Regions from separate parts of the Janthinobacterium sp. SUN118 genome, predicted to be linked through region 2. Evidence: riboswitches for the same ligand, from Rfam matches in the RefSeq annotation. Region 2 holds a riboswitch; the other holds the start of a gene.
The links. Region 2 has a riboswitch for thiamine pyrophosphate ahead of thiC (phosphomethylpyrimidine synthase ThiC). Riboswitches for the same ligand answer to the same signal wherever they lie in the genome.
Positions count from the first base shown of each region.

Region 1: another riboswitch for thiamine pyrophosphate. It lies ahead of O0880_RS07305 (TonB-dependent siderophore receptor); the one in region 2 lies ahead of thiC (phosphomethylpyrimidine synthase ThiC).

Region 1 is NZ_JAPUBV010000001.1:1,600,137-1,603,544, forward strand. Features, by position in the region: gene O0880_RS07305 (TonB-dependent siderophore receptor) at 1-2,085, opposite strand, end outside; TPP riboswitch at 2,172-2,269, opposite strand; gene O0880_RS07310 (iron-containing alcohol dehydrogenase) at 2,347-3,408, opposite strand, start outside.
Region 2 is NZ_JAPUBV010000006.1:112,403-115,810, forward strand. Features, by position in the region: gene O0880_RS26160 (ATP-binding protein) at 1-500, shown strand, start outside; gene O0880_RS26165 (response regulator) at 529-1,335, shown strand; gene O0880_RS26170 (hypothetical protein) at 1,390-1,659, shown strand; TPP riboswitch at 1,768-1,883, shown strand; gene thiC (phosphomethylpyrimidine synthase ThiC) at 1,973-3,408, shown strand, end outside.

The DNA.
Region 1 (3,408 bases), on a different contig from region 2:
CCAGTAGAACTTGTCCGTCAGGTTGTTGACGCTGGCGCGCAGCACGGCGGGCGTGCCGGCCAGGCGCGTGGCGTAGGCGGCGCCCACGTTGAACACGCTGTACGACGGCACGAAGGTGGTGTTGCTGTACTCGAAGGCTTTCCTGCCCGCATATTCCCAGCTGCCATTGACGTTCAGGCCCGCCACTTGCGGCACGGCGTAATCGGCGCGCACGGCCGCCTTCAGGGCCGGCACGTTGGGCACGCGCTTGCCGTCCAGGTCCGCATTGCCCGTGTCCGACTGCTGGCTGTTCAGGGCCGTCAGGGAAGCGCCCAGCTGCAGGTTGGCGGATGCCTTGCCCTGGGCCGACAGTTCCAGGCCACGGTGCTGGGCCTGGCCCTCGCGCACGAAGTTGTACGCGGTTTTGCTGCTGTCGAGGTATTGGTTGAATTCCAGGCCCTTGCGGATCTGGAACAGGCTGGCGGCCACCATGAAGTCCGGCGTCACGTCCATCTTCACGCCGAACTCGATCTGCTTCGAGCGGCTCGGCGTCAGTTCCACGTTGGCGTTTGCCGCATAGCGGTCGGCCGTGCCGCCGTGTTCCATGCCCTGCGAGTAGGATGCATACACGGCGATATTGTCTTGCGGGTTGTACACCAGCGCCACGTTCGGCAGCAGGAAGTCGTGCTTGGCGCGGATTTCCTTGTCGGCCTTCAATACATACTGGTAGCCATCGACATCGATGTGGCGCAAGCCGCCATGCAGTTTCCAGTTCGGCGCCAGGCTGACGATGTCCTGCACGAAGACGGATTTTTCCTTGTCGTTGCGCACCAGGCGCACGGGGCCCGTGACGCCGTCGGACGGGGCGACGATGACGGGACGGTAGATATTGCTGATGCCCACTTCGTCGTACACGTATTTGCCGGCACGGTCTTTGCGGTTGAAATACGACATGCCGGCCGTGAATTCATGGCGCAGGCTGCCCGTGGCGAACTTGCCCTGGATCATGGCTTGCGCGCTCAGCGGCTTTTTCGTCTCGCCCAGGCTGCGGAAATCCCAGACGGAGAAGTCGCCGTTGCTGCAGAACACGGGGTCCCAGCCTTCCGGGCTGCAGCCGTACGGGTAGGCCGTATAGTCGTCGCGCTTGAACGAGTGCTGGTTGGCGGAGACGGTGGCATGCCAGTCGTCGTTGAACGCATACTGGAAGCGCAGGCCGACGTTGCTGGTGATGGTTTCCACCGGGTGCGTCCACGGCTGCTTGTTGAGCATGGTGTCGGCGCTGACGTTCGACGGCAGGCGGCCGTTGCTCAGCAGCTGGAAGCCGGGTGCCGTCACTTGCGCCTTGTCCTGGTAGTCGGCGTCCAGTTGCAGCAGCGCCTGCGGCGAGATTTGCCAGTCGAAGGCGCCGGAAATGAATTTGCGGTTGCCGTCGGCGCCCTTGATGTAGGAGCGCAGGCGCTCGGCCGCCACGTTGACGCGGTAGCCGAAGCGCGTGTCTTCCAGGCGTCCGCCCACGTCGACGGCGCCGTACAGCGTGCCCCGTTCGCGCGCTTCCAGCGTGACCGTGCGCAGCGGCGCGTTGGTCGGGCGCTTGACGATGAAGTCGATCACGCCGCCCGGCGCGGCCATGCCTGCCTGCAAGCCTGCCAGACCCTTCAGCACTTCGATGCGTTCCTTGTTTTCCAGCGGAATTTGCGTGTCGCCGGGAATGGCGACGCCATCCTTGCGGTAGCTGGAATTGGTGTCGAGCTTGAAGCCGCGTATCGTAAACTGTTCCGCATAGCCGACGGCATTGTAGGAATCGTTGATGCTGGCGTCGAGCTTGACGGCATCGCTGAGATTGCGGATCTGCAGGTCCTGCAATTCTTTTTGCCCGATGACGGTGACGCTGGCCGGCGTCTGCAGCAGCGGCGCGTCGGAAAAGCCGCCCACGGAGGCGCGCTTGGCGGCCGGCGCCTTGCTGGCCGTGACGATGACTTCGGTCATGCTTTGCGCATCGGCTTCGGCGGCGTCATTGACGGCCAGGGCGGGCGCGGCAAACGCGTGCAGGATGGCCAGGGCCAGTACAGGACGTGAAAAATGCGCAGATAAATTCGGTGTGGACATAGATTGCTCGTGGTTCAAGCCGTCTCTGGGAAAGAGCACGGCAGGCTGCTTGTTCGGCTGGCGCCAACGCAGGAGCTATCAAAGGAGGGAGGTACTTTGCGCTTTCCTTCGCTGGCATTATCCAGATCAGGTACGAAGGGTATCTCTCACCCGGATAACGACTCCAGGACCCCTAGCGAAACGACAGCTTAGCATGAACCACGGCCCGCTGTCCTGCTGGCTGACCGTTTTACAACAGTGTGCACAGATTCTAAAACCAGGCTACAGGCTCAGCTCCAGCACCTTGCGGCTGACGGCGGGCGTCACTTCGCGCTGCTCGCCCAGCGCCGTCATGCCGTGCGCTTCCAGCGCCGCCACGACGGCGTCCACGCTCGCATGGTTCAGGCCATAGTCGGCCAGGCGCGTCTTGACGCCCATGTGGCGGAAGAAGAATTCCGTGCGCGCGATGGCCGCCTCGATGCGGCCATCCTCGTCGCCGCCGTCGAGGCCCCACACGCGGGCCGCGTACTGCAGCAGCTTGGCGCGCTTGGCCTGCTTGCGCACGCGCAACATGCTGGGCAGGATGATGGCCAGCGTCTGCGCGTGATCGAGCTCGTACAGGGCCGTCAATTCATGGCCGATGGCGTGCGTGGACCAGTCCTGCGGCACGCCCACGCCGATCAGGCCGTTCAAGGCCAGGGTGGCGCTCCACATCACGTTGGCGCGCACATCGTAGTCGTCCGGGTGGGACAGGGCCTTCGGGCCTTCCTCGATCAAGGTCAGCAGGATGCCTTCGGCGAAGCGGTCTTGCACGGACGCGTTGACGGGGTAGGTCAGGTATTGCTCCATCACATGCGCGAAGGCATCGACGACGCCATTGCCCACCTGGCGCAGCGGCAGGGTGAACGTTTTCGCGGGATCCAGCACCGAGAATTTAGGATAGACCTTGCGGCTCATGAACGAGCGCTTTTCCTGCGTGGCCTTGCGCGTGATCACGGCCGAGCCATTCATTTCGGAACCCGTGGCCGGCAGGGTCAGCACGGTGCCGAAGGGCAGGGCGGCGTCGACGATCCTGCCGCCTTTCGCCAGGATGTCCCAGGCCTCGCCTTCATGCAGGGCGGCCGCGGCGATGAACTTGGTGCCGTCGACCACGGAACCGCCGCCGACGGCCAGCAGGAAATCGATGCGCTCGCTTTTCACGAGGGCCACGGCCTGCATCAGGGTTTCATAGCTGGGATTCGGTTCGATGCCGGCAAATTCCAGCACCGTGTGGCCGGCCAGCGCCGCGCGCACCTCATCGTAGACGCCGTTCTGCTTGATGCTGCCGCCGCCATACGTCATCAG
Region 2 (3,408 bases):
TCTGGTTCGAGCTGGCCGCCAGCACCGCACCGTCACTGGTGCTGGGTGACGGCGATGCGTTGCCGCAGGTGCAAGAGCCGCAGGAAAGCCAGCGCACCTTGCTGTACGTGGAAGACAATCCCGCCAACCTGGCGCTGGTGGAGCAATTGATCGCCCGCCGCAGCGACCTGAAGCTGCTGACGGCCATCGATGCGCACCTGGGCATCGACCTGGCGCGCACCTACCAGCCCGATGTGATCTTGATGGATATCAACCTGCCCGGCATCAGCGGCTATGGCGCGCTGCATATCCTGCACGACGATCCGCTGACCAGCCACATTCCCGTGATGGCGCTGTCGGCCAACGCCGTGCCGCGCGACATCGAAAAAGGCCTGGAAGCGGGCTTCTTCCGCTACCTGACCAAGCCGATCAAGGTCGTCGAATTCATGGATGCGCTCGACGTGGCCCTGCACCATGCGGCCGCGCATGGCCTGGCCGACGACACTCACGCAGTACGCTAATTCAGCATTTATTTTTAGGAATACCGCCATGCTTCAAGCCACCGAGATTCTGAACGCCAGCATCCTCATCGTCGATGACCAGGAGGCCAACGTCATGCTGCTGGAACAGGTGCTGCGCAATGCCGGCTATACGCGCATCACGTCCACCATGGACCCGCAAGCCGTGCGCGCGCTGCACCAGCAGCACCGCTACGATTTGATCCTGCTCGACTTGCAGATGCCGGAAATGGATGGCTTCGAGGTGATGGAAGGCTTGCGCGACATCGAGGCGGGCAGTTATCTGCCCGTGCTGGTGATCACGGCCCAGCCTGGCCACAAGCTGCGCGCGCTGCAGGCCGGCGCCAAGGATTTCGTCAGCAAGCCCTTCGACCTGGTGGAAGTCAAGACGCGCATCCACAACATGCTGGAAGTGCGCCTGCTGTACCAGAAGCTGGGCGACTACAGCAAGTCGCTGGAACAGATGGTGGAAGCGCGCACGGCCGAACTGCGCGAAAGCGAAGCGCGCTTCCAGCGCTTCACGGAACTGTCGTCGGACTGGTACTGGGAACAGGATGCGCAGGGCAATTTGACGCGCTTTTCCGGCCCCGTGGCCGAGATGCTGGGCATCGGCAGCGAAGACGAGCCGCAGCGCTGGAACGCCGCCGAGCGTGCCTTGCTCGACGCCAAGATCGCCGCGCGCGAACCGTTCCTCGACTTCATCTACAGCCGCGCCAACCCGGACGGCAGCACGCAGTACCTGCAGGTCAGCGGCGAACCGATGTTCGACAATGGCAGCCGCTTCATCGGCTACCGCGGCATCGGCCTCGATGTCACGGCGCGCCTGCGCACTGCCTGATTGGCGGGCGGCTGATTTATACTTGTTGCCATTCACATCGACAAGGAAAGCATCATGGCTGACAAACTGCCTCCGGCGACACCGCCGCAATACTGGTTCCCCGCCAAGACCTATGGCTGGGGCTGGGGCATGCCCATCACCTGGCAGGGCTGGCTGGTCTTCCTCGGCGCGCTGGCGCTGTTCGCCTGCGGCGCCTATCTGTTCCCGCCGCAGGAATCGCTGGCGCCCTACATCGTCTATGAAGTCGTCATCGCCGCCGCGCTCGTCGGCGTGTGCTGGCTGAAAGGCGAACCGACCAGCTGGCGCTGGGGCAAGAAGAAATAAACGTCCGCGCATCGTTTGCAAGGCAAGCGATGCGCAAAGACGACAGCTGCAAGAAATCATCTGGCCACGCGGCGCGAACCGCGTATAATTGGCTCGCTGCCGCAAGGCGGCAAACGCTAGGGGTCCTGCCTTTCGCTGTGGAAACACGGTGCAAGCGCGGGTGAGAAATACCCTCCGAACCTGATCTGGATAATGCCAGCGAAGGGAAGCTTTAGGATGAACGCACCCCGCTTTTCCGCGTGCGCGCAGCCGAACCTCCTTAGCTGGCTCCAGGCTATAAATAGTCTAGCTGCAGTCTAGCCAAGGAGCCAAAATGAACGCCAATCCGAAATTCCTTTCCGCCACCGCCACGGTCGACGAAGCCGCCATCGCGCCGCTGCCCAATTCGTGCAAGATCTATGTCGAAGGCAGCCGCCCCGACATCCGCGTGCCCATGCGCGCCATCAGCCAGTCCGACACGGAAGCGTCGTTCGGCGGCGAAAAGAATCCGCCGATCTACGTGTATGACACGTCCGGCCCGTACACGGACCCGGACGTGCAGATCGACATCCGCTCGGGCCTCGATACGCCGCGCCTGCCGTGGATACTCGAGCGTGCCGACACGGAAGAATTGCCCGGTCCCACCTCCGACTACGGCATCGCCCGCCTGGCCGACCCGAAACTGGCCGAGCTGCGCTTCAACCTGCACCGCAAGCCGCGCCGCGCCATTGCCGGCAAGAATGTGACGCAGATGCACTACGCGCGCCAGGGCATCATCACGCCGGAAATGGAGTTCGTCGCCATCCGCGAAAACATGCGCCGGCAAGAGTATTTGCGCGAGCTCAAGGCTTCCGGCCCCATGGGTGAACGCATGGCCGAGATGATGGGCCGCCAGCACCCGGGCCAGTCGTTTGGCGCCAGCATCCCTGCCGAAATCACGCCCGAGTTCGTGCGCGAGGAAATCGCCCGCGGCCGCGCCATCATTCCCGCCAACATCAACCACCCGGAAGTCGAGCCGATGATCATCGGCCGCAATTTCCTGGTGAAAATTAACGCAAATATCGGCAACTCGGCCGTCACGTCGTCCATCGGCGAGGAAGTGGAAAAGATGACCTGGGCCATCCGCTGGGGCGGCGACAATGTGATGGACTTGTCGACTGGCAAGCACATCCACGAGACGCGCGAATGGATCGTGCGCAACAGCCCCGTGCCCATCGGTACCGTGCCCATCTACCAGGCGCTGGAAAAGGTCAATGGCAAGGCAGAAGATTTAACGTGGGAAATTTTCCGCGACACCCTGATCGAGCAGGCCGAGCAGGGCGTCGACTACTTCACCATCCACGCCGGCGTGCTGCTGCGCTATGTGCCGATGACGGCCAAGCGCTTGACGGGCATCGTTTCGCGCGGCGGCTCCATCATGGCGAAATGGTGCCTGGCCCACCACCAGGAATCGTTCCTGTACACGCATTTCGAAGAGATTTGCGAGATCATGAAGGCGTATGACGTCTCGTTCTCGCTGGGCGACGGCCTGCGTCCCGGCTCCATCTACGACGCCAACGACGAGGCGCAGCTGGGCGAGCTGAAGACCCTGGGCGAGCTGACGCAGATCGCCTGGAAGCACGACGTGCAAGTGATGATCGAAGGCCCGGGCCACGTGCCCATGCAATTGATCAAGGAAAACATGGACTTGCAGCTGGAGCAGTGCGGCGAGGCGCCGTTCTACACCCTGGGGCCGCTGACGACCGATATCGCGCCCGGCTACGACCACAT